4 regions of the Ruegeria sp. CJ6 genome follow, and region 4 is predicted to be linked to each of the others. Evidence: riboswitches for the same ligand, from Rfam matches in the RefSeq annotation. Region 4 holds a riboswitch; each other region holds the start of a gene.
The links. Region 4 has a riboswitch for cobalamin ahead of ACR0BT_RS08470 (DUF1636 family protein). Riboswitches for the same ligand answer to the same signal wherever they lie in the genome.
Positions count from the first base shown of each region.

Region 1: another riboswitch for cobalamin. It lies ahead of ACR0BT_RS17685 (energy-coupling factor ABC transporter permease); the one in region 4 lies ahead of ACR0BT_RS08470 (DUF1636 family protein).
Region 2: another riboswitch for cobalamin. It lies ahead of ACR0BT_RS09790 (DUF1636 family protein); the one in region 4 lies ahead of ACR0BT_RS08470 (DUF1636 family protein).
Region 3: another riboswitch for cobalamin. It lies ahead of ACR0BT_RS09410 (hypothetical protein); the one in region 4 lies ahead of ACR0BT_RS08470 (DUF1636 family protein).

Region 1 covers NZ_JBQFQB010000006.1:193,267-198,970, forward strand. The annotation lists gene ACR0BT_RS17670 (heavy metal translocating P-type ATPase) at 1-1,000, opposite strand, end outside; gene ACR0BT_RS17675 (hypothetical protein) at 1,187-1,459, shown strand; gene ACR0BT_RS17680 (L,D-transpeptidase) at 1,501-2,163, opposite strand; cobalamin riboswitch at 2,379-2,591, shown strand; gene ACR0BT_RS17685 (energy-coupling factor ABC transporter permease) at 2,668-3,351, shown strand; gene ACR0BT_RS17690 (transglutaminase-like cysteine peptidase) at 3,457-4,080, opposite strand; gene ACR0BT_RS17695 (AMP-binding protein) at 4,585-5,704, opposite strand, start outside.
Region 2 covers NZ_JBQFQB010000003.1:24,219-29,922, reverse strand. The annotation lists gene cobN (cobaltochelatase subunit CobN) at 1-1,983, opposite strand, end outside; gene cobW (cobalamin biosynthesis protein CobW) at 1,989-3,044, opposite strand; gene ACR0BT_RS09790 (DUF1636 family protein) at 3,041-3,421, opposite strand; cobalamin riboswitch at 3,507-3,713, opposite strand; gene ACR0BT_RS09785 (NAD(P)-dependent oxidoreductase) at 3,819-4,805, shown strand; gene ACR0BT_RS09780 (glycosyltransferase family 2 protein) at 4,920-5,704, shown strand, end outside.
Region 3 covers NZ_JBQFQB010000002.1:809,159-814,862, forward strand. The annotation lists gene recR (recombination mediator RecR) at 1-280, opposite strand, end outside; gene ACR0BT_RS09395 (YbaB/EbfC family nucleoid-associated protein) at 345-689, opposite strand; gene ACR0BT_RS09400 (DNA polymerase III subunit gamma/tau) at 925-2,685, opposite strand; gene ACR0BT_RS09405 (phosphatase domain-containing protein) at 2,858-3,358, shown strand; gene ACR0BT_RS09410 (hypothetical protein) at 3,363-3,770, opposite strand; cobalamin riboswitch at 3,862-4,081, opposite strand; gene ACR0BT_RS09415 (alpha/beta hydrolase family protein) at 4,204-5,061, shown strand; gene rsgA (ribosome small subunit-dependent GTPase A) at 5,098-5,704, opposite strand, start outside.
Region 4 covers NZ_JBQFQB010000002.1:623,862-629,565, reverse strand. The annotation lists gene ACR0BT_RS08490 (ATP-binding protein) at 1-91, shown strand, start outside; gene ACR0BT_RS08485 (peroxidase family protein) at 65-1,726, opposite strand; gene ACR0BT_RS08480 (catalase family protein) at 1,745-2,812, opposite strand; gene ACR0BT_RS08475 (hypothetical protein) at 2,932-3,087, shown strand; cobalamin riboswitch at 3,071-3,278, shown strand; gene ACR0BT_RS08470 (DUF1636 family protein) at 3,381-3,737, shown strand; gene ACR0BT_RS08465 (ABC transporter ATP-binding protein) at 3,734-4,519, shown strand; gene ACR0BT_RS08460 (ABC transporter substrate-binding protein) at 4,538-5,485, shown strand; gene ACR0BT_RS08455 (iron ABC transporter permease) at 5,487-5,704, shown strand, end outside.

The DNA.
Region 1 (5,704 bases), on a different contig from region 4:
TTTTCGTCGCACGTATTTTGAGGGTGCCTTCACCATTGATTGTGCCGGCATAGACCTCATCACCCAGCTCTTTGGGAATCAGCGCGCTTTCACCTGTGATTGGAGCCTGGTCAACGGCACCAGCCCCTTCGATGACTTCCCCGTCAAGTGGAATGCGATCCCCACCCCGAACGATGAAGCTGTCACCGACAAAGACATCCGCCGCCGGGACCGTTGCCTCAGAACCGTCAGCACGAACCAGCCGAACCGTCGGGGGGGCCAGATCAAGCAGCGCGGATACCGCGTTCCGAGCACGTCCGACACTCCAGCTTTCCAGATAAAGAGAGAGCGAGAAGAAAAATGCTACAGTTGCGGCTTCAAAAAACTCACCCAGAGCGATGGCACCAGCGACGGCAACAACCATCAAAAGGTTCATATCCGGCGAAAGTCGACGCGCCGAAGACCAGGCCTTAGGGGCCACCAGCCAGACGCCAAACAAGATCGCGACCGCGAACAAAGCTGCCTCGGGCAAAGGCATCGGAACCTCACCATGTCCCGAGAACAGCCCGAGCGCACCGCCCATGCCGGTTTCGAAAATGTGCCAGCCAAAACCCGCTGCCCAAAACCCTCCGCTAAGAGTGGTGAACCGCCGCTGACGTGCAATATGCGCCGCCTGGTCCTGGGCGGCATTTCCGTCATCCCATGGTTTGGCGGTCATACCAGTACTGGCAACCAGCATCATGACATCTTCGTCAGATAACTTGGCAGCACTTTCAAGAAGTGTCATCCGACCGTTGATCACATCAAATGCAAGATGCTCTTCGCCACCTGCTTTCGGGCCGACGACACGGTTCAGGATCGCCACCTCTTCGGCGCAATCAAGGCCAGAGACCTGAAAGCTTCTACCACCTTCAGGAATTGGACCGGCGGGGGCGATGTCGCCACACCCGCCGCTACCGCATGCGTGGTGACCATGTTTGTTTTCGTGGCCATGGTCGTGGCTATGGGTATCGGATGACATGATTGGACCTCAAGAATCTCTATGGTCCTTTGTAAATAGTTCCTACAGTAACTAGAGCTTCAATACCTTTTATATTTTTTTCATCCGGGTTCTTTGCCTGCGATATTGTTAGTTCATTTCGTCTTGCGGGCCGGCCGTGTGGATGCAATCTAATTGCAGATGACGCAAAAAATTTGGAACAGATCAATGCAGAAACAGATCGCAATTACCATCACGTTAGTCTCGATTACGGCTGGTTGCTCAGCCCAGTTCACTGGGGCCAAAAGCAAAGCACTTGAACCAGGCAACGTGCCAGATTCGGTCGTAGCGCTGGCAGGGCCGGCGCAGGATTTGACCACGGCACGCCTTTTGCCAGAAGATAATTGCTTTTGGTATGAGCACAGCGGACCTGTCGAGACGACATTGGTACCATTGCGCGCGACGAATGGCGCTCCGATCTGCATTGCGCGCGACGCCTGATCGAAATGAGGGCAGCGACGTCCATGTACGCTGCCCAATATTCATGAGCGGGCTGTGACGCTATCTTCGGCAGAGTATAGGAAAGCGGTCGAGCCGGTTTTCACGTTTGGGTAGAGGTCATTGATATGAGCCATGATCATTCGCACACATCCAGAACTTGCGCGACCGCCGATGCTTCTTGGCTCAGGCGTGCCGTGAATTCTGAGATATGTGTCTCGGTCTCCAACGTATAGATAAAGGGCACGAGAGCCGAGAGCATTATTCGGCCCGGGCTCCATGCCATTCCGGAATTCCGCGTATTCGGGGTTGCGCTCGATCATTGAAGCGGTTGGTGTCCAGTGTGGCCATTCGACCTTTCGGCGGATAACATAGGTGCCGGGCTCGTAAAGATTCCCACGCGCGATCGCTACGCCATAGCGCATTGCGGTCCCGTCTTCTTCGATATGATAGAGATAGCGCGCGACGGCATCCACATGGATGTCACCTGGAACCAAACCATCATTTGCCGCGACGCGTCTTGGTAAAAAACGGTCATGAACACCCCACGGATTTGAGGTCATTGGATCGTAACCAATTGGCGTGACCTGACTGTCCCAATAGGTCTTCTGCGATGCGGTTGGCCAGGTTTTGGCGATCAATGGACTGGCCGCAGACGCCGAGAACAGCGCTGTGGTGGATTGAATGAAATGGCGCCTTGTAAGCATAGGTCTCGTCCTGGTTCACAAGTTTAACGTATTTGGATCGCACTATCGCGAATTAATCCGAATCTTAAAGCCTCTAGCAGCTAGAGCTTCAAGAGGTTTCAGGTAACGCTTGGTTTACCCTGTCGATCAAGTGACCGGTTGCGTGAATCCTGCTTCGGTCGAGTTTACATTGGAATAGGTCGCAAAGACAATTGACACAGGCGAAGCCGCCATTGTAGCGGTGAATTGTTTTCGGTTCCTGATGGCTGAAGCCAAAAGGATTAAAAGGGAATACGGTTCGGTGTTTTCAATGGCGCCAATTCCGTAACTGCCCCCGCAACTGTGAGCGGAGAGCGATGCCAAGACACCACTGGTTCGTAATGGAACCGGGAAGGTTGGCGGAGCGAGCACCCGCGAGTCAGGAGACCTGCCGTAAAGCGCCGGGCTATGCCCAGACTGAACCTGTCGGCCTTACGGTCGATTCAACCTGACAAGCCGCCGGGTGAGGCGGTAGGGAGAAAGAACATGCATATCGAACCGGGCATCGTGAATGGTGCCAAAATCGCGCTTTCCTATGTTACCGCCGCAGGTGCGGCTACTTACGCAGCGAAAGAAACGTTTTCCACATTGCGAGCGAATGGACCTGCATCTTTTGTTATGCGCTCGGTGCTCGCCACCGTTGGGGTTTTCCTTTTCTTCGAAGTCCTGCCGCATTTCCCGGTTGGTGTCTCTGAAGTCCACTTCATCCTGGGGTCGACGCTGTTTCTGCTTCTCGGTGCTGCACCCGCGGCTTTTGGATTGGCAGCTGGTCTCCTGATTCAGGGTGTGTTTTTTGCCCCGTTCGATCTTCCGCAGTACTTCATCAACCTGACCACTCTGCTGGTGCCGCTATTTGCGCTACAAGCACTGGCCAGCCGCATCATCGCACCCGGCACAGCATATGTTGACCTCAAATATAGCCAAGCTCTTGCCCTAAGTGCGACGTATCAGGGAGGAGTAGTCGCATGGGTTGGGTTCTGGGCCTTCTACGGCCAGGGTTTCGGCGCAGAAACCATGGCGTCGGTTCTGTCCTTTGGCGGCGCTTATATGCTGGTAATCGTCATTGAGCCGATTGCTGATCTGGCAGTGCTTGCGGCAGCCAAGGCAATGCGCGGTTTGAACAGTACAGGTCTGGTGACTCCGCGTTTGTACAACGCTGCGAAAGCTTGACCAAAGTTTGAAGCGGTGTCCTAAACTTGGGTTGCCGCGAAACAACCAGTAGTCGCAGGACCAAAATTTTATTGTGGCGCGTCTCGAGGGCGCGCCACATTGTTTTTAGCCGCTAGAAACCTGTACCCAACGATCAGGGTGATTTGGGTCCTGTATTCGTAGGAAAAGATACCTCGTTTCCTTCCACGATTTGATCCTGTTGGTGACATTGTCCAGAATCAAATCGCCTTCACTCGAGCGATAAACTAAAACTGCATGGCCACTGCGATTGGTGTCTAAGACAGTTGCAATAAGTAGCTTCGTAGGATCCAAGCCGTTCTGCATTAGTTCAAACTTCTTTTGCAAAGCGAAATCTTCGCAATCCCCTGACCCCTGCATTGGTAGCGTCCAGTATTCCTTTGTCCCGTATTGGTTTTGATCCGAAACGGCGCGGATCCTCCGATTGACGCGCAAGTTAATCGCTTTAACGATCTGTTTCTCCTGCGCTTCTGGCAGACCAGAAGTACGAGTATTCGCGCACGCCCACGAATAATCTTTGCAGAGTGATTTGGCGCCCGATGGCGCCTGAACCTCTCTATCTAGTTTGATCCAGGGAAGCTCAGAAGCTTGCAATGAAGCGGCGGAGACAAGGTAGCTGCATATGATACAGGCCAACGATAGATAAACTGGTAACCGTTCCGAAAGTTTTTTCTGAGCGGAAGTAGGTTTTGTCATATCTGCTTTCCCCATACTCGTTTCTCCTGGGTATCTGAAGCTACCGAGCCAAGAGAACTCTATTTCAATCTTTTATGTTCATCGACGCATTACAACAGCTTATTCAATTTAAAATGCAGAGCAGCAAAGTTCGCGAGCGCGCAGTTATTAGTCGTGATTATGTGGGTGAGCTTAATTGAGATTCTTGCAGCGGCATAGAAGAAAGCCGGCTAGTAGTCCTGGGTTAGAAACGCTTGAGGTTTGTGGCGGATTTGGATGACGCGTCAAGCTGAACATCTTTGTGCAATGAAATGGGTATCAACCGTTCGCCGGGGCGCACCCTAACAGTGTATCTGCGATTATATGTTTCATGCGGCCAGATGTAACTGGCAATTGCAGATTTCCCCTGACCAAGGTGTGCAGGTTTTGATTGGAAATTCTAAAACAATGACTTCGTCGCTACACTCAGTCCTCTGTTAACGCGCACAGCGACGGGAGCGATGAGTTGGGCAGGTTCAGTGGCCTACGAGACATATTGCGTCAGGTTTCTATGATGCGTGCAAGTTTCGTACGATCGACTTTGGAGGCATGACGCTTGTCCATAGGGATGTTCTTAATCGAAATCACATTTGGAACGCCAAAACCAAGCGCAGATTTAGTCCAATCGTCGATGTGATCCGCGGAACCTTGGACGCAAAGTGTGGGGCCTGCTTTGGTATTGACGAGCGCGCATCGATCTACACCTGGCCATCTCTGTGCCGCGACTTCGATAGCAAAGGGGAAGAGCGTACCTGAAAAGACTTCAATTTCGGACCCGACGCGCCCCCATAACCATAAACGCCCGTCATCATCCAGCGCGCCAGCGTCACCGGTCCGGTGCCATATGACACCACCTTCTTCGATTTTGTTGTTCTTCGAGTGGGTCGGGTCCAAATACCCGTCATTCACATGTGCGCCGGCGACCTGAACTTCATTGTCGCGGATGCGGAGCGTGATTTCGGGCACCGGGTATCCCACAAGTAGACCCCTTCCAACAGCCATGTCGTGGTGATCCTTCACCGTGATATCCGCGGCGTCAAGATGGGCAATCGGTTCAGCCTCGGTCGACCCATAAACGCACACAACCGACAGGCTGTGCCGGGTTCTCAACGCCTCGACAAGACTCGGAAACACCGGACCGCCGCCGGTGAACACCGTGTGCAACGGACCGGTATCCTCGGATTGAACCAGTTTTTCACATAGCGATGGTGGGATGAGGGCCCGGGTGATCTGTTGCGTTTGAAGCCAGCTTTCCAACTGCACGGGCGACAATTGGTCCAGCTTGCTGAACCTCCAGTTGGGCAGAACACTTGTGCGCCCGGCCGCCAGATTGATCAGGGTGAACACCGGAAAGGCCACCAGATCGCGCTCGGCCTTGCGGCTGTCGAGGAGGGGTGCGATGGCATCGTGCTGCGCCATCAGAAACGCATGTGAGCGCGGAATGGCCTTGGGCAAGCCAGTTGTACCAGAGGTAAAGGAAATAAGGGCGATATCGTCCGGTTGTACCTTTTGCGCCACCGGGTTGCTGCGGCTTTTACCAGGCGTCAGCAGGGGCAATGCCCAGAGATCCGGAACCAGAAACTTCAGCAAAGAATACGCACCCGCTGCACAGAACGCTTTT
Region 2 (5,704 bases), on a different contig from region 4:
TCGGTCAATGCGCGTGATCGCCTCGGCGGTACAGGTGGCCTGATCGAGGCCAAGATCGCTTTCTAGCCCGATGGCCTGCGCCTCGTCCCGGATATCTTCCTGCAGGCGATCACGGCGTTTGGGGTCTAGCCCGTCCGCGTTCGAGAACTCGTCCAACAGCGATTCCAGCCGTACCATGCGATCCGGTGTGCCGCTTTCCTTCATCGGGGGTGGGATATGGCCCAACGTAACCGCCCCGATCCGACGCTTGGCCTGCGCGGCCTCGCCGGGGTCGTTGACTATGAAGGGATAGATCACCGGCAAATCGCCGATTAACGCCTCGGGCCAACACTCGTTGCACAAGGCGACTGATTTTCCCGGCAACCATTCCAGCGTGCCATGCGCGCCGATATGGATCAGCGTATCCGCGACCAATCCTTTGCGCAGCCATAAGTAAAAGGCGACGTAGGCGTGGCGCGGTGTGCGCGACAGATCGTGATAGTCGTCATCGCGCAGTTCGGGTGTACCGCGCTCGGGCTGCAGCGCGATCAGCGCTTTTCCACGACGCAGTGCCGTGAAATGGAACGCGCCGTTTGTGAAAGCAGGGTCGTCTTCGGGAGTGCCCCAAACCTTATTGAGATCGGCGCGGAGTGTTTCCGGCAGCGCCGCCAGCGCCGCCTGATAATCCTCTAGCGGCCATGAAATCCGGGCATCAAGAAGAGTTTCAGCAATCGGCTCGGCAGGTGCGGTGTCATACCCTTCGCCTTGCAGATCGAGCAACATTGCCTCGGCCGAGGCCAGCGCATCCAGACCCACCGCATGGGCCATCTGCCAGTCTTTGCCGGGATAGGTCGATAGCACCAGCGCCGGAACCTGCTCCGCTTTGGGTTTGTCGTGAAGGTTCAGCCAGCCGGAGATGCGGTTGATGATGGCTTCGATCCGTTCCGGTTCAGCCCGATGAGCGAAACGGGAATATTCGAGATGCGGGTCGCGTTTGCCCGGCTCTTTGAAGGATACGATGCCCGCGTTGATCCGCCCGTCCACTTCCGGAAGGACCACATGCATGGCAAGATCAGCTGGTGAAAGGCCACGTTCCGCTTCGGCCCACGCTTTGCGGCGTGAGGTGGCCAGCGCCACCTGAAAGACCGGCACCTCTGCCACATCGAGAGGTGAGGTGCCTGATGCGCCCTTGCCTGAGAATGAGGTGGCGTTGACGATTGCCGAAGGCTTCAGCGCTACAATAGTCTCGCGCAGCCAATCGGCGGCATTTGGTGCTTTGAGCGACGGGGCAAACAGGCCGACGGCCTCAAAACCTCGCGCGCGCAAGCTGCGGATCAGCGCTGCGATTGGGGCTGTGTCCGCCGAGGTCAGATAAGCACGATAGAAGGTTACGATGATACGTTTCGCATCACCGGGCAGAGCGTTTTCTGCAGGGATCACGCCGTGATCTGGGCACCAGGCACCGCATTCGGGGATGGTCTTGGCGCCCATGACCGGACCTGCATACAACCCCGCAGCCAGTGCCATCTGCGCCAGAGCGGCCTGCGCCGCGACCTCACCGCCGGTGTCGCACAGATGCGCCAGCCGCCGCAGGGTCGAGACAGGCAGGGTAGAGTAATCATCCAGCCGCGTATCCTCGCGACCGTCTGCGGGCAGTACGGCCAGTGCAATCCCTTTGGCCTGCGCCAGCGCCAGAACCTGCTGCAAGCCGTACGCCCAATAGGGCACTCCACCGATCAGACGGATCAGGATGCCCTTTGCGCCCTCCAGTGTCTGCTCGACATATGTGTCGACTGAGAGGGGATGCTTCAGCGCCGTCAGATTGGCCAGCCGCATCGTTGGCATGCGTCCTTCAGGCCCACCTCCACGATGCCATCCCGCCGCGAAAGCGCCAAGGTCACTGTCGGAAAAGGACAGCACCACCAGGTCCGCCGGGCTCTGACCCAGATCGGTCGGGGTCTCGGTTTCTTCGAGCCCATGGCTTTCGCGGAAGACGACGTGCATAAGTCTTACTCGGCAGCCTCGGTTACACCCACGAGGATATCGCGGATCTCGGCCTCTTTGATATCGTCATGCTCGGCAATGACCACAAGGCGCGAGCGACGGTCTTCGCCGGGCTCCCACAGGCGGTCATATTGGTGACGCACGCGCGCACCGACGGCCTGAACCAGTAGGCGCATGGGCTTGCCCTGAACGGCGGCATAGCCTTTGACGCGCAGGATATTCAACTCGTTGGCCAATCGTTCAATCTTGGCGACCAGATCAATCGGATCGGTTTGCTCGGGCAGTTCAACGATGATGCTTTCGAAATCGTCATGCTCGTGATCGTGATGGCCGTCGTGATGGCTGGGACGCGCGTCCATGTCATCCTCGGCCGCGGCTTCTAGACCCAGCACGACGCGGACGTCCACGGCACCCTCGGCCACTTCGACCACGGGCATGGGGCGGGGCGCTTCGGCGGCGATGATCTCTTTCGCTTTCGCAACGCCTTCCGGGCCAGCCAGATCGGGCTTGGTCAGCAGAATGATGTCGGCGCAGGAAATCTGATCCTCGAACACCTCGGACAAGGGAGTTTCATGATCAATCGAGTCATCTGCCATGCGTTGCGCATCCACCGCCTCGACATTCGGAGCGAACCGACCAGCGGCCACGGCCTCGGCATCGGCCAGAGCAATCACGCCATCGACGGTGATTTTCGAGCGGATATCGGGCCAGTCGAACGCCTTCAGCAGCGGTTTTGGCAGGGCAAGACCGGAGGTTTCGATCAGGATGTGATCGGGGCGCGGCTCTAGTGCCATCAGGGCTTCAATGGTCGGGATGAAATCATCGGCCACGGTGCAGCAGATGCAACCATTGGCCAGTTCCATGATGTTTTCCGCCGGGCAATCAGGAATGGCGCAGGACTTCAGGATATCGCCATCGACGCCGACATCGCCGAATTCGTTGACGACCACCGCCAGACGCTTGCCCTGCGGGTTCTGCATCAGGTGTCGCACCAAAGTGGTTTTGCCCGAGCCCAAAAAGCCGGTGATCACAGTGACGGGGAGTTTCTCGAGATTGCTCATTTCAGGGCTCCAATCGGGGGAATGCGGGCCGCACAGTTTTTGCGGAAATGTTCGGGACGTTCGCGCCATTTGACCAAACCGTCCTCGGTGGCGAGGTATTTGGCTGCGCCTTCGACGATGGTTTCAACATGGTCGATCTCGTTCAGATGCTCATACACGAAAGTCCAGCGATCCGGTCCTCCGCGTAGCACGATCGAGCAGCCTTCATCGCAATTCGACAGGCATTCCACAGCTTTCAAGGTAATGCCTTCGGGCAGGCCCGCCTGTTCAAGCGCCTTGTGCAGCAACGTGCCGGGGCGCTGGGCGTCATCCTCGACAGGCAGCCCGCGACGGCAGGTAGTGCAAACCAGCAGTTCGACCGGTGCGGTCTCGGTCATGTCTCTCATCCCCCCAAATCCTCTTCGTGGGGGACGGGGTTTCATGCGGGCCGATCACAGCCCCACACCGGAACACCCCGTCCGGTTTCATCTTCGGGCGTTGGCAGGTCTCCCGGCTTGCGGATGTCAGAGGAGGCCTCTGTCGGATGTCCCGCCTTCCCGGCCATACTGCCAGTGGCTTTGGGCACCCTCTCCGGTCACGGTCGCGGGGGCGGCTGCGTTTGACGGCAAAAACCGCTGACGCATTCCCTTTTCATCTGCTCTCGCAGACACCAACGAAAGGGACATGCGGCAGGGCAGGGTTGCTTGTCAAGCGAGTCGCGCCGATCCGTGAAAAAGCGGATAAAAAGCGACCTGTCGGGGTCGCTGGGCGGCATGATACTTCTGCAACGACGTGCTGGCATGGCAGCAAGATGCGAACAGGAGGATACCGCGCATGAAAGTAGGGTTTATCGGGCTGGGGAATGTAGGGGGCAAGCTATCTGGATCGCTGCTACGAAACGGTATCGATCTGACGGTTCATGACCTGAACCCGGATCTGGTGACCGAATTCGTCGCCAAGGGTGCCAAAGCCGCCAAAAGCCCGGCGCAACTGATGCGCAATTGCGATGCTGTTATAACCTGTTTGCCTTCTCCTGCGGCCTCGGATGCGGTGATGCAGGAAATGTTGCCAGAGGTCGGCCCTGGCAAAATCTGGATGGAAATGTCGACCACCGATGAAGCCGAAGTCAAACGCCTTGGCGCAATGGTCATCGAACGAGGCGGGGCTGCAGTGGATTGCCCGGTTTCCGGCGGATGTCACCGGGCAGCGACGGGTAATATCTCGATCTTCGCAGGCTGTGATCGTGAGACTTTTGAACGTATCCTGCCATTCCTGACCACCATGGGGCGTCGCATTTTGCACACGGGCGATCTGGGCTCGGCCTCTGTTCTGAAGGTGTTGACCAATTATCTGGCTACCGCCAACCTGATCACCTGCGCCGAGGCATTGGTGACAGCCAAGGCCGCCGGTATGGACCTTGGAACCACCTATGAGGCGATCAAGATATCGTCAGGCACATCCTTCGTGCACGAGACCGAAAGTCAGGTCATCCTGAACGGCTCGCGCGATATTTCCTTCACCATGGACCTGGTGAAAAAAGATATCGGTCTGTTTCAGGAGGTCGCCGACCGTGCCGGAGTTCCTCTGGAGATAAACCCATTGATGATTAAGATTTTCGAAGATGGCATCGCGCGATATGGTGAGCGTGAACTGTCCCCGAACATCATCAGGCGGCTAGAGGACGCGACCGGACTGGAGATCCAGGCGCCAGGGTTCCCAACCGAGATGCTGGACGACGAGCCAGAAGAACCGGGTTATGAGGTGATCCCGCAGAATCGGTAGATCAAATAATCGGCAAGCGTTGCGGCTGTCTGGCGACCTGGTTGGACAAAATTCTGGGGCTATTCTAAACAGATCAACAGGAGTCCGACACCGGCACAGGCAAGAGAACAACTTATGACGAATGAGACCTTTCTCATCGTAACAACGATGAAAAACGAAGGGCCTTTCATGATCGATTGGGTGGCCTACAACCACGCAATCGGTTTTGATGACATTCTGATTTATACCAATGATTGCGCTGATGGTACTGATGCCATGGGCGAACGGCTGCAAGTGCTTGGCTGGGCTCACCACGAGCGAAACAGACTGGGTCCGCGCGCCGCGCCGCAGGTTCGTGCATTTTCGCTTGCGCGGAATCACCCAAGCTATCTGTCATCGGATTGGATTCTCAGTTTGGATGTGGACGAGTATATCAATATCCGTTTGCCCAATAGTGATATAAGAAGCCTCGTTGAGGCCAGCGGCGTGGCGGACGCGATCTCGATCTGCTGGCGCATGTTCGGAAATGCGGGTCAGAACGATTTCGTTGATCGACCTGTACCTGAGACTTTCTTTCTGGCCGCCACCGAAGACGGCTATCCGCATCATCGGACCAAAGGGTTCAAAACGCTGTTCCGCAACAACGGAAAATTCAGCCGTTTTCGCGCCCATCGTCCCAGGATCAATCCAGAAGATGCACCGAACCCTGACGCGCCATACGAAGGCGTGTTGTGGCGGGATTCGGGCGGGAACCTGTACCCAGCAGACCAAGTGAAATGGAAAGCATGGCGTGGTTTCAGCCATGAATTCGCGCGCATTCATCATTATGCTGTGCGCAGCACTGATAGCTTTTTGGTCAAGCGCGACCGTGGGCGCACCAATCATGTGGGGCAGGATCAAGGGCTCAAATACTGGCTCAT
Region 3 (5,704 bases), 190 kb from region 4:
TCGCCCAAAGGTCGGCGACGTCCTCGACCACGCACAGCTCTCCGGTTGCGCGAGCCTCGTTGTTACAGATGTCGCAGATATCAGTGGTGCCCACATTGCCGCAGTTCAGGCATTCACGGGCAGTTACGGCTACCTGCTGCATGGCGTCAGAAAGCGGCGTTAGCAGCAGGGCGCGTTTACGGATCAGGTGCAGGACTGCGCGGCGGGCCGAGCGGGGGCCGAGACCGGGCAGCTTGGCCATCAGGTCGATCAGATTGTCGATGTCACTGTTCGAACTCACCGTGAGACCCTCGCAATTGGGCCAGAGAAACACGCCCCGGCCATAGATCCGTCAGGAGGGTGTATCAGAACGGCAGCTTGATGTCTGCGGGCAGGCCCATGCTTTCGGTCAGCTTGGCCATTTCTGCCTGTGAACGTTCCTGCGCCTTGGTTTGGGCGTCCTTGATCGCGGCGAGGATGAGGTCTTCGACCACTTCCTTATCGTCACCGTTAAAGATCGACGGGTCGATATCCAGACCTTTCAACTCGCCCTTGGCGGTCGCGGTGGCCTTGACCAGCCCGGCACCGGATTCGCCGACAACCATGATGGTGTTCAGCTCTTCCTGCATGTCAGTCATCTTGGTCTGCAGATCCTGCGCGGATTTCATCATCTTGGCCATGTCACCCAGGCCGCCTAAACCTTTTAGCATCGGTAATCTCCTGTCACTCGATTTGTGGCCTAGATACGAAGCGTAACCGTGCGGCACAAGAGGTCAGGATACTCCCGCCCGTCGTCAAGGTCTTTGGCAAGACCTTTCCTCCCGTTGGGCCCGGCAGCGCGCAAGGCGCGCTGCCGGGCCCAAAGCCGCTCAGGGGTATCGGCGCCAGCCGATGGCCCGTGGCGGGTGCGGGAGCATTTGGTTGAGGTGCGCTTATGCTCGAAAGTCAGTCCTCTTCAAACGGGTCCCATTCGTCTTCGACCTCGGGCAGGGCTTCGGTTTCGACTTGAGCGGCGCGTTGTTCTGCGGTTTCGATGCTCTTGATCCGCGCTTTCGGGAAATGAGTCAGCACTGCTTGCACCAGAGGATGCTGTTCAGCCTCGGCTTTCAGGGCCAAGTCTGCAGCGTCCCGTACCTCGGCAATGGTCGGTGCGTTGCCCTCAGCGACAATAGAAACGGCCCACCGGTTGCCTGTCCAACGCTGCAGCGACGCGCCCAATCGTTGTGACAGGTCGGTCGGGGCGTTGTCGGTTGGGGCGAACTCGATCCTGCCCGGTTGGTAGGATACCAGACGCACGCCGTTTTCGACCTCGACCAACAACTTCACATCCCGGTTGGCTCGGATCAGTTCGACCACATGTTCAAATGTTGGATAGCGTGCCAGCGCTGCCTGCACATCCTGGGCCAGCGCGGCCGTTGGCCCGCCCGCGCTGCCGCCAATCCCCGATGCGGCATAGGCCGGTCGGGCCACAGCCTGTGGCGCGGAAGGAGCATGTCCCGGCGCACCGATTCCCTTGCCGGGGCCACCATTGGGCGGCGGAGGCGTATCTTGCAGACGCTTGATCAGCTCCTCCGGGCTAGGCAAGTCGGCCACATGGGTCAGGCGGATCACGGCCATTTCCGCAGCCATCATTGCGTTGGGTGCGGCGGAAACTTCCTCGAGCGCTTTCAGCAGCATTTGCCACATGCGTGTAAGGACTCGCATGGGCAGAGCCTCGGCCATTTGTTGACCTCGGGCGCGTTCGTCGGGGGAAACGGTGGGATCTTCGGCGGCATCCGGGGTGATCTTGACCACCGAAACCCAATGCGTGATTTCAGCCAGATCGCGTAAGACGGCGAGTGGATCAGCCCCTTCGGCATATTGCCCGCTCAGCTCGGTCAACGCGCCTGCAGCATCGCCGCGCAGGATCATATCCATCAGATCCAGCACCCGGCCCCGATCGGCCAGCCCCAGCATCGCGCGCACCTGATCCGCGCTGGTTTCACCGGCCCCGTGCGAGATCGCCTGATCCAGCAGTGAGGTCGCATCCCGCGCTGATCCTTCGGCAGCCCGGGTGATCAACGACAACGCATCCTCGGCAATCTGTGCCCCCTCGGCACCTGCAATTTTGCGAAGCAGTCCGATCATATCCTCCGGCTCGATCCGGCGCAGATCAAAGCGCTGGCAACGGGACAAGACGGTCACCGGGACCTTGCGAATCTCGGTGGTGGCAAAGATGAACTTCACGTGTTCGGGGGGTTCTTCCAGCGTCTTGAGCAGCGCGTTGAAAGCGCTGGTCGACAGCATGTGAACCTCGTCGATGATATAGATCTTGTAGCGCGCGGACGCAGCGCGATAGCGGACGCTGTCGATGATCTCGCGGATGTCATTGACACCGGTGCGGCTGGCGGCGTCCATCTCCATCACATCGACATGGCGGCCCTCCATGATGGCTACGCAGTGTTCACATTGACCGCAGGGTTCGGTGGTAGGGCCGCCGCTGCCATCGGGACCGATGCAGTTCATACCCTTGGCGATGATCCGGGCGGTCGTCGTCTTACCGGTGCCGCGGATGCCGGTCATGATAAAGGCCTGCGCGATCCGATCCGCTTCGAATGCGTTTTTCAGGGTACGCACCATGGCGTCCTGACCGACTAGATCGGCAAAGGTTTCGGGGCGGTATTTGCGGGCAAGAACCTGGTAGGCGGGGTTGGGCGTCTCGGTCATGTCTGCTCTGTCGGATTCGCGTTACGCCGCAGCGTAGAGGCCCCCGCCGCCCGCGTCCACAGCCAGCCGGGACGATTTTCATTTTGGAATGCGTGGGTATGCGGCTAAAATCCACTCTATTCTAATTACTGGACCAGTATGTTGTTGGGTGAAGTTTGTTTGGGGGGAGATTATGTCGCAACTGGTGGTTTATGCGTTGCAGGTTGGCGGAGGCACCTTGGCCTTGTCCTCGATGCCTGGGCGTGGAGGAACGTATACAGAAGACCTTGATCTTATCGCAGACTGGAAGCCGGGACTTGTGATCTCGATGACCACTGAGGTCGAGATGATTCAGGATGGTGCGCGGAATTTTGGCGCTGATATTCAGGGGCGTGCCAGCAGATGGGTGCATTTGCCGATCGAAGATTTTGGCACGCCACCCAAAGAGATTTTGGACCGCTGGCCCCGCGTTGGCGCGACCGCACGTCAGGCGTTGTCAGGTGGTGGCCGTGTGCTAGTGCATTGCCGTGGTGGCTGTGGCCGATCCGGGATGGTGGTTCTGCGTCTGATGGTTGAATGCGGTGAACGGCCTGAGGCGGCATTGAAGCGATTGCGTACGGTGCGTCCTTGCGCAGTCGAGACAAATGCCCAGATGCTTTGGGCCGTTGAACCGGCCCGTGTTCAAGCCGTTTGACGGCTTAGACACCAACATGTGGCGAGATTTCGCCACCGTTGTGCTGCACCAGAAGCGAAGCCTCAAGCATGGCGCAAGGAGGATTCCTTAGCAGGTCTGCGGGTAGGCTGCGGTACTCGGTTCCGAACATCATGTCTGCGTAGTCATCCAGCCGGCCGGTATCGATTTCAGGATCGGTTCCGCAGAATACACGTATCTGGTCGCATTGGGCGCGAAAGCGGGCGGAGCATCCTTCCGGGCAGTGCGACAGATCTATGGTGCCTTCAATCTCAAACTCAGATTTCGTGACCGGTTTTGTGGCGGACATGGCCTGCGTCAGAGCCCGCGCCATTTGCGCCAGTGCGGGGCAGGTTGCCCCAGTACGTTGGCACACGGTCGCCGCGAATTCGTGCGTTTTAGTCTTCCAGATCATCAATGCGCCCTCCGCGCGCAGGGCGAGGGCGTGGCACAGGTTGGTCGGTGCAGAGCACGATCAAACCCGTCCCGGACACCCCGCCCGAGTTTCGGTTCTACATCTGATGGCAGGTCTCCTGACTTGCGGGTCATCGCTTTGCCGACCTTCCCAGCCTTCAAGGCCAGTGGTATCTCGGCATTGCTCTCCGCTTACAGTTGCGGGGGCAGTCTCGGACTAGGTTCTTTCCGGTTTTCTCCGTGCAGAACCGCACCGTGTTCCCTTTTCATCCCGGCCCGATTGGGCGCGAGAACCATCGCGACATGGCTATCGGCTGCGCCGTGCCCGAGTCAAGAAGATTGCGTCAGGCAAGTGACGTACGGTCCAGCCACGTCAACCTTGACTTGAGGCGCTTCGGGTGAACTGATCAGTTCAGTCGGTATTGGAGGGCACCATGTTGGACACGCAGCAGGCGGTTGTGACCGAGGATTTTCAAATCCCGTCCGGCCCGGCAATGTTGTCGGCGCGGCTTTACCGTCCGGTTGCCGACCCCGAAAAGGTGGTCGTCATAAACGGTGCGACTGGGGTGCCGAGGGATTACTATCAGTACTTCGCCCGATGGCTCGCCGAAGAACAGGGCATGGCCTGCCTGACTTACGATTACCGGGATTTTGGTCACTCTTTGGTGGGTTCGCAAAAGCGGTCAAATGTCACCATGGCCGATTGGGCGTTGATCGACATTCCATCCGCCCGGGCCGAGATGCGCCGACGGTTTCCGCAGGCCAAGCTATGGAGCATCGGTCATTCCTTGGGCGGAATGTTTGGCCCGATCCAACCCGATATCGATCAGATCGACAGGATGATCTGTGTCTGTTCGGGTCTGGTAACGCTGGCGGATCACCCTTGGCCTTATCGCGCTTTGGCGGCGTTGTTCTGGTATGGTCACGCGCCGCTGGTGGTCAAGGCGCTTGGCTACCTGCCCGGGCGGTTGGTCGGGTTTGGATCGGACCTGCCTGCCCAAGTCTATTGGCAATGGCGCAAATGGTGCACCGCCCCCAAAAGCTATGTGCCAGAGATCGGCACGACACTGCCCGCCGCCCGCTGGAAAGACTTGGGCAAACGTGTCGATCTGTTTACCTTCGCAGATGATGAAATGGTGCCGCCGGATGCTGTCTGGCGTCTTGCCGATCTCTATGGACCCAAAGCCGGGCGCCATCTGCTTGCACCAAGCGAATTCGGAGTGTCCAAGATCGGCCATATCGGTGCATTCGCAAGACGGAATGCGGCAGTCTGGCCTAGACTGATCGCCTGATAGCGCTGGGCACCGGTAGGTCGGTGCCCAGCTTCGTTATAGCCCTTTACGGGATTTTTTCTCGTGCATCACGCTGCGCACCATCTTGCCGAACGCCTTGTCGCGGGCGCGGGCCTGCGCCACCGAAGCGGAATTGTGTTGGTCTTCGCGCCGCAGCTTGCGCCAGCGGTCCAGCCGCGCGGGATCAAGCGTACCAGCGTCGATTGCCGCCTGCACCGCACATTCGGGCTCGGTCTCGTGCTGACAATCCGAGAAGCGGCAATCCAGGCTGAGGTCTGAGATGTCCGAAAATACCTCATCCAACCCCTCCTGCGCATCCAGCAGACGCAACGCGCGCATGCCGGGCGTATCGATCAGCCAGCCGCCATTGCGCATGCGATGCAAGGCGCGTGCAGTTGTTGTGTGCCTGCCGCGCGCATCATCTTCACGGATACCTGCGGTGGCCTGATCCTGCCCCGTCATCCCGTTGGCGAGCGTCGTTTTCCCAACGCCGGATGATCCAAGCAAGGCGCTGGTTTGTCCTTTCGGACACCACGACAGAACTTGTTCGAGATCGCCGTGATCCAGCGCGTTGACCGCAAGTATCGTCAGAAACGGGGCGAGCGATTGGGCCTGATCTACATAAAGGCTCGGATCATCGCAC
Region 4 (5,704 bases):
CATCCGGCCAGCCGATACGGAAGTTGCCGCGCGGATTACTGAGCTGGAAGAGCGCGGTCGCGTCTTAGGTCCCGCCGGGACGTCGACCTAAAGTGCAGTCTTCGGGTTGCAGGTCCAAGCCAACAAAACGCGCCACCTGCGAGAATGACGAAGTTTTCTTCAACAACTGAAAACCTTTCTCTGAAAAAGTCTCAGCCGAGTACAAGTTTTTGGACACCATCGGGTTGTTCATAAGCTGCGTGATTGCGTCATACGCCACCATCGATGTCATCAGATCGCCCATGATCACATCGCCCTTGTGCTGTTCCGCAAAGAGACCAGGGAACAACTCGACCCTATTGACGTCGCAATAAAGCCGGCTCAGGTCGGCAATCAATTCGTCCGCAAACGGCTGATCACCAACCATCTCAGTAAAGCTTGAATGCGGTTTGCGGCAGAAATGATGACGATAAGTGTTCAGCGACGGAAGACGCGCCTTACGCGTCAGGGCAATTGTAGCTTCGACAGGGGCAGGAGCACCGGGCGCAGGCCTTTGGAACAGGAAATCGGGCGTGTTGCGCAGCGACATGCGGGCCGCAGGTTGGCGCGACAATGATCGGATCATTTCCGCCAAGCCCGTTTGTTCGACCAGTCGTGGATTGAATCTGAACCCCTCCGGGCCAACCTGTGCGCCGTCGATTATGAATCGCTCAGGGATCATCGAATGCCAGCGGTAGAGCAAATTGAACTCAATCGCGATCTGGTTGGAATGATGCCACGGTTGCCAGCGATTGACGCCAACAGGCAGTTTGAATGGCATATTGGCGATGTGGGCGATGTAGTCCTCAAGCACAAGCTTGATCAGCAATGCGATCAAGGTGCAGCGTGTGGTCTGGAACACACGCTCTTTGTCCCAGCCTGATATGCCGCGCTTTTCGCGCCACAACAGATCGGCAAAGGTGTTATGGGCGCGCAACATCAGTGTATTGATCGTGATATAGCCTATGGTACCATTGCCATTATCGAGCCCGGTTGCATGAAAATCGAGCAGTAGCTGGTCAATCGCGTGATCGCTGAGACCCGGATGTGCCCGTTTCACCGCATTCCACAACTTGCATGGATCGTGCAGGGGCTTTCCGCAATTCTCGCCAGTGGCAAGACTGCCATCAAAGGGGGGCGCAAGCTTAACACCACCGGATTGGTTTTTTTGAAACAGCTTCGGAGCCCACATCTCGCCCTGTGTATCCAGACGAAAGGCCAGCCGGTGGGTTAGTTCAGTGGTATCGGGATCGCGTTCGCGCAGCATGTCGGTCTGAAAATCGTTCAGCCCGTAGATTTGGCACAGATCGACCTCGTGGTTCGAATCCGTCTGATCAACCGGTCCTTTCGCCCCAAAGGTGCGAAGGAAACTGTCGGTAAACCATTGTGCGGCTGAGATAAACAAAAGTGTCGATCCTTGCGGGCACATCAAGGTAAGCGGGTTGCCATCCATTTGTGTCCGTCGGCGAAAGAGATCAGCAACTTCGCTTTCCGACGGCAGGACGGGTGAGAGGTCTTCTGGCGTCGTATGCCGACCGATCCAGCGATGGGAAAACACGCCGGGCCATGTCGTGTAGTCTGCGCCCATTGTATAGGGCCGCGGTCGGTGGATCTTCGCGGCGTTTGCAAGCCTGATCGCGGCCAAATAACTCGTAACGGGTGGGGAGATCTTGAATCCGAGTTTGATCAGATCATCAACGTCCAGCATCAATACATCTCCGTTTGGTCATCGGTTCGGGAACCGGGCGCGGGCCAGGCTCAGATAGGTTCTGAGCCGGATCGCATTAATCGGTCCTAAAGGTTCGTGATCTGCCGTGACACGCCAGGGCGAGAAGCTCATCGCGTCGCCATTCTGCGGATCAAATTCTGCACCTTTGGGAATCGTGATATCCGCCACGGGCGTGACGGTATGATGGTACGGATCAAGAGGTGCATCTGGTTGCGGATCGCATGCCCACCGGATGCGATTGTCGAGCACATCGAATTCGTCGGCCGGGCGCGGGGGCTCAATCACACACAGCTCGAAGTGATTATCTCCATCGGCCACGTTTTGCCGCAAACATTGCCCGATCCCATCTGGGTCGTCTACCGGATGTGCCGGAATTTTTGGTTTCGCGCTGCGGGCCAAGTATCTGACCGTTAGATCGGGGCCCAGCCGATACGGTGTTGTCGACCAGAAATGGACCTCAAAAGGCGAGTGCATATAGTTCGAGGCAAAATCACTCGCGACGCGAAACTGACGCTTGCCTTCACGAGTGAGGAAGGCGCGAAATCCTGCGCGCAGCCCTTTGGTGATCAACCTAAGACTCCATTTTCGTCGCCCTTTGATCGCGTGCTGGACCGCTTGTAATGTGGCGACAAGCCTGCCCAATCGCTCATATTCATCGGGGACGTAGCTGGGAAACACATCCTGATCGACCAATACAAAATCGAACTCGTCGCTAAGTTGTGTGGTCCCCAGATGCGCAAGTGCTTCGGCGTCGATCAGCTTGGGGCCAGGCACATCAAAAAGCTTGATCGCCATCCCGTGGGCATCCGATTTCCGGTCATCCAGATGCGCGCCGTTGGAAAAGCGAAGTGCGGCTGAATAGGCTGCGGGCTGTTCAAACAGGCCGTGACGGAACTGTTCTGGTAGATCGTTTCTGACGGTGAATATTGCAGCTACACACCCGTGACTGCGCCCATGCTGAGCCCTTAAGCGATGGCCTTTCCACCGTGCTACGGCCTCGAGATTGTGGTCAATGACATCATCAACAATATCCGGCGGCAATGCGTTTTGCGAAACATGTGTCAAAGAACCGTCTCCTTGGATAAACCCAGGCAATGATCAAACAGGGGTAAGGTGCTGACAAAGCTAAACCTCTAAATTTGTTCAGCTTACCTCAGATTGTCTAATTTCCAAACACACCAACTATGGACAACCGTGGCCAGACAAATTCGGCGCGCAGCCCAAGCTATTCGGTTGGTGCTTCGGACACGTGGTTGGCGGCGCTCGATCCTCGACCAGAGTTGGGTGCCTTCGACTTTATCATTGACGTGTCCGGTGTTCTCGGGCACTCAATCGATTGATGGTTCCCGGTGGCGTTGCCGCGGGATGAAAAGGGAATACGGTGAGGCTTGCCAAAAGGTGCCAATTCCGTAACTGCCCCCGCAACTGTAAGCGGTGAGCAAGGCCAAACAGCCACTGGTCCACAGGATCGGGAAGGTTGGCCGAGCGCGGACCCGCAAGTCAGGAGACCTGCCATCAGATGTTTAACCAACCCGGGGCGGGGCGTCCTGGAAGGAGGCTTTGATGGCGCGTCAATCGCGTGTTTACATTGTCGGCAGCTTCCGCATGCGCTTGGAAACAAGTGGAGTGGACCATGCCAGATACGCCTGATCATTTCATTCTAGTCTGCGAAAGCTGCGCTGAAGGGCTGCCCCTTGATGAAATTTGCGATGCGTTGACTGGGAAATTACCTCGCAGTTTTGCGATCCGCGCGTCGTCTTGCATGGCAGGCTGCGATAGTCCCAGAACGGTTGGGTTCCAGGCCGTAGGAAAGGCGCAATACCTTTTTGGTGGCATTCAGACCGCGGATGAGGTGCAGTCGCTGGCTGAGTTTGCAGCGCAGTATCGTGAAAGCCCGGATGGCTGGACAAATGCCACTGATCGCCCGCAGGCGTTGTCCAATAAAACCCTCTCGCGCATGCCGCGGATCGAACAGGGGGCATCGCAATGACGTTGCCACCCTTTCTGATTGCCGAAAACCTTGAGTATTATGCCCTTAACGGAGATGTCCTGTTGCAGGGCGTCTCGTTCGAGTTGGACGAGGGTTCCATTCTAGCCATCGCCGGCCCGAACGGGGCGGGGAAAACGACGCTTCTCAATCTGTTGTGCGGCGCTGAGCCGCTGGCACTTGGCGATGTTCGGATCAAAGGACGCAGTCTGAAACAGCTCTCTGCCAAAGAGCGTGCGCGCATGATTGCAGTGGTAGGTCAGCAGGAACTGCCCGATGGACGCTTGGCGTTACGCGATTATGTTGCGCTGGGGCAAATACCCATCCGTGCGGACCGCTCTGCCGAAGGCCACGCGCAAGAGCTGGACCGGATTTTAGACCTGACCGGTCTCGCCAATCTCGCGGACAAGCGCATGGCCCAACTGTCCGGAGGCGAACGTCAGCGTGCCCATATCGCGCGCGCTTTGGCGCAAAACCCTTCGTTGCTGTTTCTGGACGAACCGACCAACCATCTGGATCCTGATGCAAAAGGGCGGATGCTGTCTTTGGTCGCCGAGCTTGGGATCACCGTGGTCATGATCGTACACGATCTGGTCATGATCCCCGAATTCGCCACACACGTGGCGCTGATGAAATCGACCCGCATGATCGAGTTTGGGTCGGTGGACAAGGTGCTGACACCCGAAAGAGTCCGCGAAACTTTTGGCGTTGATTTCCTCTGCTTTCTCCACGAAGGCCGCGTGATCCCGGCGCTTGATATTCGAAGAACCACAGTCTCAACTTAGTCGAAGGAACACACTGAGATGAAATACATCTGGCCCGTGGCGTTGGCCACCGCCATGGCAAGCGGTGCTGCTGCGCAAGAAGTCACCGTAGACAACTGCGGCGAACCGCTGGTTTTTGATACCGCGCCCGAGCGCCTGGTTGTGCATGACATGAACATGACCGATATGGCCTTTGCGTTGGGTCTGCAGGACAAGATCGTCGGCCTGACCGGCATCACCGGCTGGTACAAGACCAGCCCTGATTTTGATGCCCTGCGCGGCGACATCCCCGAGCTTGCGCCGAAATATCCGACCGTCGAAAACCTGGTGGCGGTTGAACCCGACCTGTTCTTTGCAGGTTGGTACTATGGCATGAAGCCGGGTGGTGATGTGACCCCAGATACATTGGAACCGTTCGGAATCAAGACCTTGGTTCTAACGGAAAGCTGTGTCCATCTGGACAAGGATCGCCCCGAAGCCAGCATGGATCTTCTGTTTGGCGATGTGTTGCGCTTGGGCAAGGTGATGCAAGTCGAAGACAAGGCCGAGGTTCTGGTCTCGGGCTGGAAAGAGCAGCTGGCAGCGATCGAAGCCAAGACTGCTGAACTGCCCAAGCCCCGCGTCTTTCTTCTGGATGGTCCTGCAGATGCTCCGTTTACCGCCGGTAAATTCGCGATTCCCGATGCGATGATCACAGCCGCTGGTGGTGAAAACGTCACTCATGACATGGACACGAGCTGGGGCCGCACTTCGTGGGAGGCCGTTGCCGCATCGAACCCGGAATTCCTGGTTTTGTTGGATTATCAGACCGGCAATGGCGCCGAGGACACCTTCAAGTTCCTGCAGGAACATCCCGTCATGTCGCAGACTGATGCCGTCAAGAACGAACGCTGGATCGGATTGCGCTACGAAGAGCTGACGCCCGGACCGGCAAATATCGAAGCGATCTCGAAGATGGCGCGCGCGATGCATCCGGGTCAGAGCTAATATGGGCCGACTGGGCCTGACGTTGTTGCTGGGGGCGGTCGTTCTGACCGCCCTTTTGCTGATTTCCACGATCTACGGCACAACCTCGATTCCTTTGTCCGACACCTTCACCGCGATATTGCGAGGTACCGGGTTGCAGGACGGAGAGATGTCGCCGCTGCATAGGATCGTATTCGACCTGCGATTGCCCCGCGCGTTGTTTGCAGCCGTGATCGGTGC